Regions from separate parts of the Kluyvera sp. 1366 genome, predicted to be linked through region 3. Evidence: predicted binding sites of a transcription regulator. Region 3 holds the regulator's gene; each other region holds the start of a gene.

Region 1 (3,280 bases), on a different contig from region 3:
TCCTCAATAAAACGAATGGCTTCTACCAGGGTGTTTTCATCACCAAAGCCACCTGCTTTGGTCATCACCGGCAGGTGTAATTCACTGTTAAGCAAAACCCCGTGCGGCACGCAGCCCGCCACAAGGCCCTGAATCTGAAAACCGCGGGCACCTGATGCCTGTGCCACGGCAATCGCCACATCGCCGCCAGAGAGATAAAGCCCAGCAGGCTGCACCTCGCGGCACACGCGGCGGGTTAACTGCGCGAGAAACTGGCAGATGCGTTCGCCCAATAGCTGACGAGAAACCTGATGCTGTTGGCACAACTGCGCAATCTCATGACGCTGCCCGGCATGTTGGGTAGTGCGTACCACGCAATGCGCGCCGTCGTGCAGCGCCTGCTGCATCTCTTGCTGCCACCGTTCAGCCTGCGGCCAGGCCGGTTGGGCAAACAGCTGACGGATATCAATGTCGATAATGCGGATGTCACGCTGGCTAGCGAGGCGTGTAATCTGCTGCTGCGCAATGGCGCTCATCGAACCGACCACCGCCAGCACCGGACGCGACTGACGTGCCGCCAGCAACGCGCCGAGCGCATCGCTGAGCCCGGACGCTCCGGCCAACAACGGACGCGTCTCCAGCGTGGCTGCCGCGGCCATCAACAAGGCAATGTCGGCGTCCTGCTCGATATCCACCACCAGCAAACCTTGCTTGCTGGCCAGCACCTGCGCCAGTTGATCGCTGCGCAGCGTGGCGAGATCGAGGGTTTCACCCGGCAATGTGCTCTGCATCTGCAGACGCGTCAGCACATGGCCGCTGGTGACCGGCGTTTTGGGATCGCTGGCGAATTCGCTGTCGATCAAACGCTGCTGATGGATCCACACTTCACCCGCACGCGTGGTGCGTCCCAGCTTCGGCACTGCCGGCACCACTAAGGCTAATGTTTTACCGCTGGCCTGCATCGCGGCTTCGATCTCCGCGCCGGGATTGCCGCGCAGCGTGGAATCGATCTTCTTAAATAACCAACCGTCGTTAGCGATGGCCTGATGTTGCTCAATGGCAGCTCGCGTGCGCCGGGCCGCTTCTTGTGCGCTGGTTGCACGGCTATCGGTGCTGATCACCAGCACATCGGCAGCACCAGCGTCGTGTGGCGTGCTGCTCTCAAACAGCACATGCACACGCGCCCCGGCTTGTGCCAGCCCGCTGCCCGCGTCATTGGCGCCGGTAAAGTCATCGGCAATCACTAAGACTGGCGTTTTCCATGGCTGTGAAGTCATGCTCTCTCCTCTTCCGGCCGCTGCCGGGTCGCAATGATTATATTCAATCATGATTGATTATATGTGAGCAAGATCAAATTAATCGAAATCAATTTGCCCTATAAAATTAGGCACTGCAGTGATGGAACTCGCGCCGACTGAGCAAAATCAATCATTCCGCGCAAAAACGTAAGGGTAAGAGATGAATATCAACAGCACCGTGATCAGTGGCTTTCAGGCGCTTAATGACCTCAGCTATTTACTGCAAGGTAAAGACAAAGCGCTGCTGGTGACCGATAAGAATATTGAAGGCATTCCGGCGGTACAAAAGCTGATCGCCCAGCTCACGCAGCAGATTGTCAGCCTGAGCATCGTCAACACGGTGCCGCCAGAGCCTAGCCAGCACGATGTGGCGGCCATTGTCGCCGCGCTGCCGAGCACCGATGTGGATCTGGTGATTGGCATCGGCGGTGGCAGCGTACTGGATGTCGCTAAGCTGCTGTCGATTCTGTGTGTCGAAGATGCGCCGACACTGGAGGCGTTACTGGCTGGTGAGAAGCCGCACACGCGCACCACTTCGCTACTGATTCCGACCACCGCAGGTACTGGCTCGGAAGCCACGCCTAACGCGATTCTGGCGATTCCCGAGAAAGAGACCAAAGTCGGCATTATCACGCCGGTGATGCTGCCAGATTATGTCGCGCTGGTGCCAGAACTCACCACCAGCATGCCACCGCACATCGCTTCTTCCACCGGTATCGATGCGCTGTGCCATTTGATTGAGTGCTTTACCGCGACCGTGGCGAACCCGGTGAGCGATAACTATGCGCTGATCGGCATGAAAAAGCTGTTTGCCAGCCTCGAAACCACTATCGCCGAACCCGACAATCTCGAAGCGCGCCTGAATATGCTGTGGGCATCTTATTACGGTGGTGCATCGATTGCGCATGCCGGTACGCATCTGGTACATGCCATGTCTTATCCGCTGGGCGGCAAATATCACCTGCCGCACGGCGTCGCCAATGCCATTCTCCTCGCGCCCTGCATGCGCTTTGTACGACCGGCGGCGGTGAGCAAATTCGCTCAGGTTTACGATCTGCTGCCGGATGCCGACATCACGCTGGACGACGAAGCCAAATCCCACGCGCTGGTGGCGTATTTTGCCGCACTGGTGAAGCGCCTGAAGCTGCCCGCCAGCCTGGAAGAGCTGGGTATCGGCCCGGATCATCTGCCGTATCTGGTGGAAGCCGCGCTCGACGTGCAGCGCCTGATGAAGAATGTACCGATGAAAGTGGGCGCCGATGACGTACGAAACGTCTATCTGACGCTGTTTCCGGCTTTGAATTACTAAGGATTATTGAGGACACCATGAGTAAGAAAATTCAGGGCGTATTAACCGCCATCGTCACCACCTTCGATCGCGACGGCGCATTCAACCCAGCCGCCCAGCGCGAGCAGGTACAACGCCAGTTAAGCGCCGGCAACGGTATCTTCTGCGGCGGCACCAACGGCGAATTCTTCGTGCTGAACGAACAGGAGAAGCTGGCGGTGACGCAGACCTGCGTCGATGAAGTGAACGGCAGCGCGCCGGTGGTGGCGCACATTGGCGAGATCTCCACGCGTGAAACCATTCGCCTTGGGAAACAAGTGGCGAAGCTGGGCGTGGATGCGGTTTCGGTCATCACACCCTATTTCGTGCCGCTAAAGCAGGAAGAGCTGATTGCCCACTATCGCGCGGTGGCTGACGCCATCGACGTGCCGCTGTTCCTTTACAACATTCCGGCGCGCACCGGCAACACGCTGCAACCGGAAACCGTACGCACGCTGGCCGCACACCCGAACATCATCGGCATCAAAGACAGCGCCGGCAGCTATGAGAGCCTGAGCGGCTTTCTGCAAGCGGCTGCAGGCATCAACAGTTTTGATGTGCTGAACGGCCCGGATTCGCTGATCCATCAGGGCTTTGTCGACGGCTGTTCGGCCTGTATTTCTGGCCTTGCTAACGTGGCGCCTAAAGAGATCAACGCGATTTGGGCGCGCTTCCA
Region 2 (3,280 bases), on a different contig from region 3:
CCAAGCCTGGCACCCATGCTGGAAAAAGTCATGCCTTCCGTGGTGAGTATCAGTGTGGAAGGCTCGACGACGGTTAAAACGCCGCGTATGCCGCAGCAGTTCCAGCAATTCTTTGGTGATAATTCTCCGTTCTGCCAGGACGGTTCACCGTTCCAAAGCTCACCCATGTGTCAAAACGGCGGTGGTGACGGCGGCGCGGATGGCGGTGCTAACGCGCAGAAACAGCAGTTCCGTGCGCTGGGTTCCGGCGTGGTAATTAACGCGGATAAAGGCTATGTGGTGACCAACAACCACGTGGTGGATAACGCGACCAAAATCCAGGTGCAGCTCAGCGATGGACGTCGTTACGACGCCAAAGTGATCGGTAAAGATCCACAATCAGATATCGCGCTGATTCAGCTGCAGGATGCGAAAAACCTCACCGCAATTAAGATTGCCGACTCCGACAACCTGCGCGTCGGTGATTACACCGTGGCGATTGGTAACCCGTACGGCCTTGGCGAAACGGTGACTTCGGGGATTGTTTCGGCGCTGGGCCGCAGCGGCCTGAACGTTGAAAATTACGAAAACTTCATCCAGACCGATGCGGCGATTAACCGTGGTAACTCCGGTGGCGCATTGGTAAACCTTAACGGCGAGCTGATCGGGATTAACACCGCGATTCTGGCGCCGGACGGCGGCAACATCGGTATCGGCTTTGCCATTCCAAGTTCAATGGTGAAAAACCTTACCGCGCAGATGGTGGAGTACGGTCAGGTGAAACGCGGCGAGCTGGGCATTATGGGCACCGAGCTGAACTCAGAGCTGGCGAAAGCGATGAAAGTCGATGCGCAGCGCGGCGCCTTTGTTAGCCAGGTATTGCCGAACTCTGCTGCGGCGAAAGCCGGCGTGAAAGCGGGTGACGTGGTGGTGTCGATGAACGGTAAAGCGCTGACCAGCTTTGCAGCGCTGCGTGCCGAAGTCGGCTCGCTGCCGGTCGGTACCAAGCTGCAGCTGGGCCTGCTGCGCGAAGGCAAACCGGTGAACGTCACCGTTGAACTGCAGCAGAGCTCGCAGGATAAAGTGCAGTCCGCCACCATTTACACAGGTATTGAAGGTGCCGATCTCAGCAATATTGATACCAACGGCCAGAAAGGCGTGCGCGTCGATAGCGTCAAGCCTGGCAGCGCAGCGGCGCGAATTGGCTTGAAGAAAGGTGACGTGATTCTGGGTGTCAACCAGCAAGCCGTAGCTAATCTTGGCGAGCTGCGTAAAGTGCTCGACACCAAACCTTCGGTGCTGGCACTGAACGTGCAGCGCGGTGACAGCAGCCTGTATCTGCTGATGCAGTAAGTTTCAGGTTGTTGATAACAGGCGAGCTTTGGCTCGCCTTTTTTGTGTCTGTGCAAATGTCCGGTACTGAATGTGACGCTTACCGCAAATCCCGCATAATCCCGCTGGCTATGTGCAGTTGCACAATGTCAGCGCCGTAACGGATGCGTATTCTGTCTGTTCGTCCTTATCTCCGGAGTGTTTGATGGCCACCTATCATCTCGATGCGCGACTGGCTCAGGATATTGTTGCCCGCACCATGCAAATTATTGACAGCAATGTCAACGTGATGGATGCGCGTGGTCGCATCATCGGCAGTGGCGATCGTGAGCGCATTGGCGAATTGCACGAAGGCGCGCTTTTGGTGTTGTCACAAGGGCGCGTGGTAGACATCGACGAAGCGGTGGCAAAACATCTGCACGGCGTGCGTCCTGGCATCAATTTGCCGCTGCGCATTGATGGCGATATCGTCGGCGTGATCGGTTTGACCGGCCAACCGGCAACGCTGCGTCACTACGGCGAATTGGTGTGTATGACCGCCGAAATGATGCTGGAACAGGCGCGTTTGTTACACATGCTGGCGCAGGATAGCCGCTTGCGAGAAGAGCTGGTGCTGAATCTGGTGCGCAGCGAAACCTTATCGCCAGCGCTCAGCGAATGGGCGCAGCGGCTCGGCATCGATCTCAATCAACCGCGCGTGGTGGCGGTGGTGGAAGTGGACAGCGGCCAGCTAGGCGTTGATAGCGCCATGTCTGAGCTGCAACAGCTGCAAACGCTGCTGACCACGCCGGAACGCGACAACCTGATTGCGATTGTTTCACTCACCGAAATGGTGGTGCTGAAACCGGCACTGAATGCGCATGGCCGCTACGATCAGGACGATCATCGCCGCCGCGTGGATCAACTGCTGCAACGCATGAAGGAGAGCGGCCAGGTGCGAATGCGCATCGCGCTCGGCAACTACTTTACCGGTCCCGGCAGCATCGCACGTTCGTACCGCACCGCGCGTACCACCATGATGGTGGGCAAACAGCGCATGCCGGAACAGCGCAGCTATTTTTATCAGGATCTGGTGCTGCCGGTGCTGCTCGACAGTTTACGCGGCGGCTGGCAGGCCAACGAACTGGCACGCCCGCTGGCAAAGCTGAAAAGCATGGATAACAATGGCTTGCTGCGACGCACGCTGGTGGCGTGGTTCAGCCACAACGTGCAACCCAGCGCTACGGCACGCGCGCTGTTCATTCATCGCAACACGCTGGAGTATCGCCTCAACCGTATTTCCGAGCTTACCGGGCTCGATCTGGGCAATTTTGACGATCGCTTGCTGCTGTACGTGGCGCTTCAACTGGATGAGCAAAGTTAATGAGAAACCTGTGGATTGCGTTGCTGTGGCTGTATAGCGCGCTAAGTTTGGCTAACGATCCGGCCTTTCTCTCATTAAACGATCTGCAGAAAGTTAAGCAGCAGCTGGCACATCATCAGGCCGCGCCGCCAACGCTCGACGCCTGGCATCAGCTTAAACAGCAAGCGGATAACGCGCTACAACACCCCAATCCCAGCGTCACCGATAAAGGTATGATGCCGCTGAGCGGCTCGAAGCAGGATTATTTAAGCCTGAGCGCCTATTGGTGGCCGGACGCCAGCAGCGCCGACGGCCTGCCGTGGCAGCGTCGTGATGGCGAAGTGAATCCTGCCAGTAAGAATGATCAAAGTGATGGCGTGCGGCTGGCGCGCTTTACCGCCGATTTTCAGGCGCTGACGCTGGCCTGGTATTTATCTGGCAATCAACGTTATGCCGACAAAGCGCTGGCGATGATGCGTCACTGGTTTATCAATCCCACCAGCCGTATGCACCCTAATCTTAACTTTGCTCAAGGCATTCCGGGCCGATCCGCGGGCCGCCATGATGGCGTGCTCGATGGGCGCTACTTTGCCACGCGCGTGGTGGATGCGCTGACTTTGCTACGCA
Region 3 (3,280 bases):
AAGGCTTACATGGCGGTGTGGTCACGCAGCAGCAAAATGTGGCGGAGCATGTCGATCTGCTGGTTGGCGTGGTGCCGATTGTTAACCTTGAGTGGATTCAGAAGCTGGTGCGTGACACCAGCGAGCGCGGCCATTCACGCGAAGCGGTGATGGATTCGGTGGTACGGTCAATGGAGGATTACATTAACTTCATCACGCCACAGTTCTCGCGCACCCACATTAACTTCCAGCGCGTGCCGACCGTTGATACCTCAAACCCGTTTGCCGCACGCGAAATTCCGTCGCTCGACGAAAGCTTTGTGGTGATTCATTTCCGTGGTCTGGAAGGCATCGCGTTCCCCTATCTGCTGGCGATGATTCAGGGATCGTTTATTTCCCACATCAATACGCTGGTGGTGCCGGGTGGCAAAATGGGATTGGCGATGGAGCTGATTATGCTGCCGCTGGTACAGCGACTGATTGAAGGGAAGCGGATTGAATAAGCGAAGTCATTCCGTAGCGGCGCAATTTATTGCGCAATAAATTGCGCCGCTACAATCCGAGTTATAACTCGATCACTTCATAGCTGTGGGTAATTTCCACGCCTTTACCCAGCATGATCGCTACCGAACAATATTTTTCCGCTGACAGATCAACCGCACGCGAAACGGCCTTATCGCTCAACGCTTTACCGCTAACGATAAAATGCAGGTTGATGTGGGTAAAAATGCGTGGCGCTTCTTCACGGCGTTCCGATGTGAGCTTCACTTCGCAATCGGCCACATCGCTGCGCCCTTTTTGCAGGATCGACACCACATCAATAGCACTACAGCCGCCCGCGGCCATCAGCACCATTTCCATTGGACTTGGCGCTTTATCACCGGAATTACCATCCATCAATACCTGATGGCCGGATGAGGATTCTCCGAGAAAGGTAAGACCTTCCACCCATTTCACTCGTGCCTGCATGATTCTTTCTCCTGAAGCGGCGGTTTTGCCGCCAGAGTACGCTTTCACCTGACAAACAGCAATCCAGAGTAATCCCCCTTCTGCTGAAGCGAGACAACACAAGACAGCTCGCAAAAGCTGTGCTACAAACAGTGCTGAAAATATTTTCGTCATCACAGACGAAGGCCGGAAGAATCAAAAGCGTAGCTTAAGAGTCCACCCGGAATAATTTTTCCTTTACTGGAAACGCTCGACGATTAAACCGCCTGACAGGGAAAAAATGCCCCCTGTGTTTTGGGCACGATTACAACAGAGGATAATAGCGAATGGTTCTCGGCAAACCGCAAACAGACCCTACACTCGAATGGTTCCTGTCCCATTGCCATATTCACAAATATCCATCCAAAAGCACGCTCATCCATCAGGGTGAGAAAGCGGAAACGCTGTACTACATCGTAAAAGGTTCCGTAGCGGTACTGATTAAAGATGAAGAAGGCAAAGAGATGATTCTCTCCTACCTCAATCAGGGGGATTTCATCGGCGAACTCGGTCTTTTCGAAGAAGGCCAGGAACGCAGTGCTTGGGTGCGTGCGAAGTCTGCCTGCGAAGTGGCTGAAATTTCATACAAAAAATTCCGTCAGCTGATTCAGGTAAACCCGGATATTTTAATGCGACTTTCGTCGCAAATGGCGCGTCGTCTGCAAGTGACATCTGAGAAAGTGGGCAACCTTGCCTTCCTCGATGTCACCGGACGTATTGCGCAAACGCTGCTAAATCTGGCCAAACAGCCAGATGCGATGACTCACCCAGACGGGATGCAAATCAAAATCACCCGTCAGGAGATTGGTCAGATCGTGGGCTGCTCACGCGAAACCGTGGGTCGTATCCTGAAAATGCTGGAAGATCAGAACCTGATCTCCGCACACGGTAAAACCATCGTCGTTTACGGCACCCGCTAATTTCTTCTCACCCACGGCGTGATGGCAACATCGCGCCGTTTCTATTTGCGATGAGCTGATGTGGCGCCGAATCATCTATCATCCCGAAGTTAACTATGCGCTGCGGCAAACGCTGGTGCTGTGCCTGCCTGTGGCTCTCGGTTGGCTGTTTGGCGATCTGCAAAAAGGTCTGCTGTTCTCGTTAGTGCCCGCCTGCTGCAACATGGCGGGACTGGATACGCCGCACAAACGCTTCTTCAAACGCCTGATTGTGGGTGGTTCGCTGTTTGCCACCGGCAGTTTCCTGATGCAAATCCTCACCGCTTACCAGATACCGCTGCCGCTGATTTTACTGGCGCTGCCGCTGCTGATTGGCGTAACCGGCGAAATCGGCCCGCTGCACGCGCGCCTGCTGCCCGCCACACTCATCGCCGCCATCTTTACGCTCAGCTTAGTGGGACGCATGCCGATATGGGTGCCGCCGCTGCTCTATATTGGCGGCACGCTGTGGTACGGCTTGTTCAACTGGTTCTGGTTCTGGCTGTGGAAAGAGCAGCCGATGCGCGAATCGCTCAGCCTGCTGTTCCGCGAGCTGGCGGATTACTGCGATGCCAAATACACCTTACTGACGCAGCTGACCGATCCGGAGAAAGCGCTGCCGCCGCTGCTGGCGCGCCAGCAAAAGGCGGTCGACCTCATTACCACCTGTTATCAGCAAATGCATATGCTGTCGGCGAGCCGCGATAACAGCCACAAACGCCTGACGCGCGCTTTCCAGGTGGCGCTGGATTTACAGGAACACATCTCCGTGAGTTTGCATCAGCCCGAAGAGGTGCAGAAGCTGGTTGAGGAGAGCCACGCCGAAGCGGTGATTCGCTGGAACGCCAAGATTATCTCGGCGCGGCTGCGCGTGCTGGCGGATGCGATTCTCTACCATCAGCTGCCGGACCGTTTTCACATGGAGAAACAGCTCGGCGCGCTGGAGAAAATTGCACGCCAGCATCCGGATAATCCGGTCGGCAACTTCTGCCTGTATCACTTCAGTCGCATCGCCCGCGTGTTGCGTACGCAGAAGCCGCTCTACACGCGTGACCTGATGGCCGATCGCCAGCGCCGTTTGCCGCTGTTGCCGGCGCTGCGCAGTTATCTGTCATTCAAATCCACCGCGTTACGCACCGCAGCCCGCTTCGCTGTGATGCTGATGTTTGGCAGCTCGCTGGCGCTGTTCTTTAACATCCCCAAACCTTACTGGATTCTGATGACCATCATGTTCGTCAGCCAGAACGGTTACAACGCCACGCGCGTGCGTATTCAGCACCGTGCGCTGGGTACTTTCGCCGGATTGCTGATCGCCGCCGCGTCGCTGCAGCTGGCGGTGCCGGAATCGATCACGCTGCTGTTTATGCTGGGGATTA

Evidence for each region. Region 3 encodes CRP, which controls carbon source genes, mostly activating them, when cyclic AMP is high. Its sites were predicted from a motif close to ATGTGANNNNNNTCACAT; they were not measured.
Region 1: a site for CRP is predicted at 1,318-1,335, ahead of ACVLVH_RS12220 (iron-containing alcohol dehydrogenase). Genes of this name have one in related genera too.
Region 2: a site for CRP is predicted at 1,403-1,420, ahead of ACVLVH_RS12055 (CdaR family transcriptional regulator). Genes of this name have one in related genera too.

Annotation. Positions count from the first base shown of each region.
Region 1 is NZ_JBTRDW010000005.1:75,639-78,918, forward strand. It holds gene dtnK (D-threonate kinase) at 1-1,256, opposite strand, end outside; gene ACVLVH_RS12220 (iron-containing alcohol dehydrogenase) at 1,438-2,586, shown strand; gene ACVLVH_RS12225 (dihydrodipicolinate synthase family protein) at 2,604-3,280, shown strand, end outside.
Region 2 is NZ_JBTRDW010000005.1:38,294-41,573, reverse strand. It holds gene degP (serine endoprotease DegP) at 1-1,332, shown strand, start outside; gene ACVLVH_RS12055 (CdaR family transcriptional regulator) at 1,517-2,674, shown strand; gene ACVLVH_RS12050 (alginate lyase family protein) at 2,674-3,280, shown strand, end outside.
Region 3 is NZ_JBTRDW010000010.1:45,895-49,174, forward strand. It holds gene ACVLVH_RS20545 (phosphoribulokinase) at 1-482, shown strand, start outside; gene ACVLVH_RS20550 (OsmC family protein) at 544-948, opposite strand; gene crp (cAMP-activated global transcriptional regulator CRP) at 1,254-1,886, shown strand; gene ACVLVH_RS20560 (YccS/YhfK family putative transporter) at 1,945-3,280, shown strand, end outside.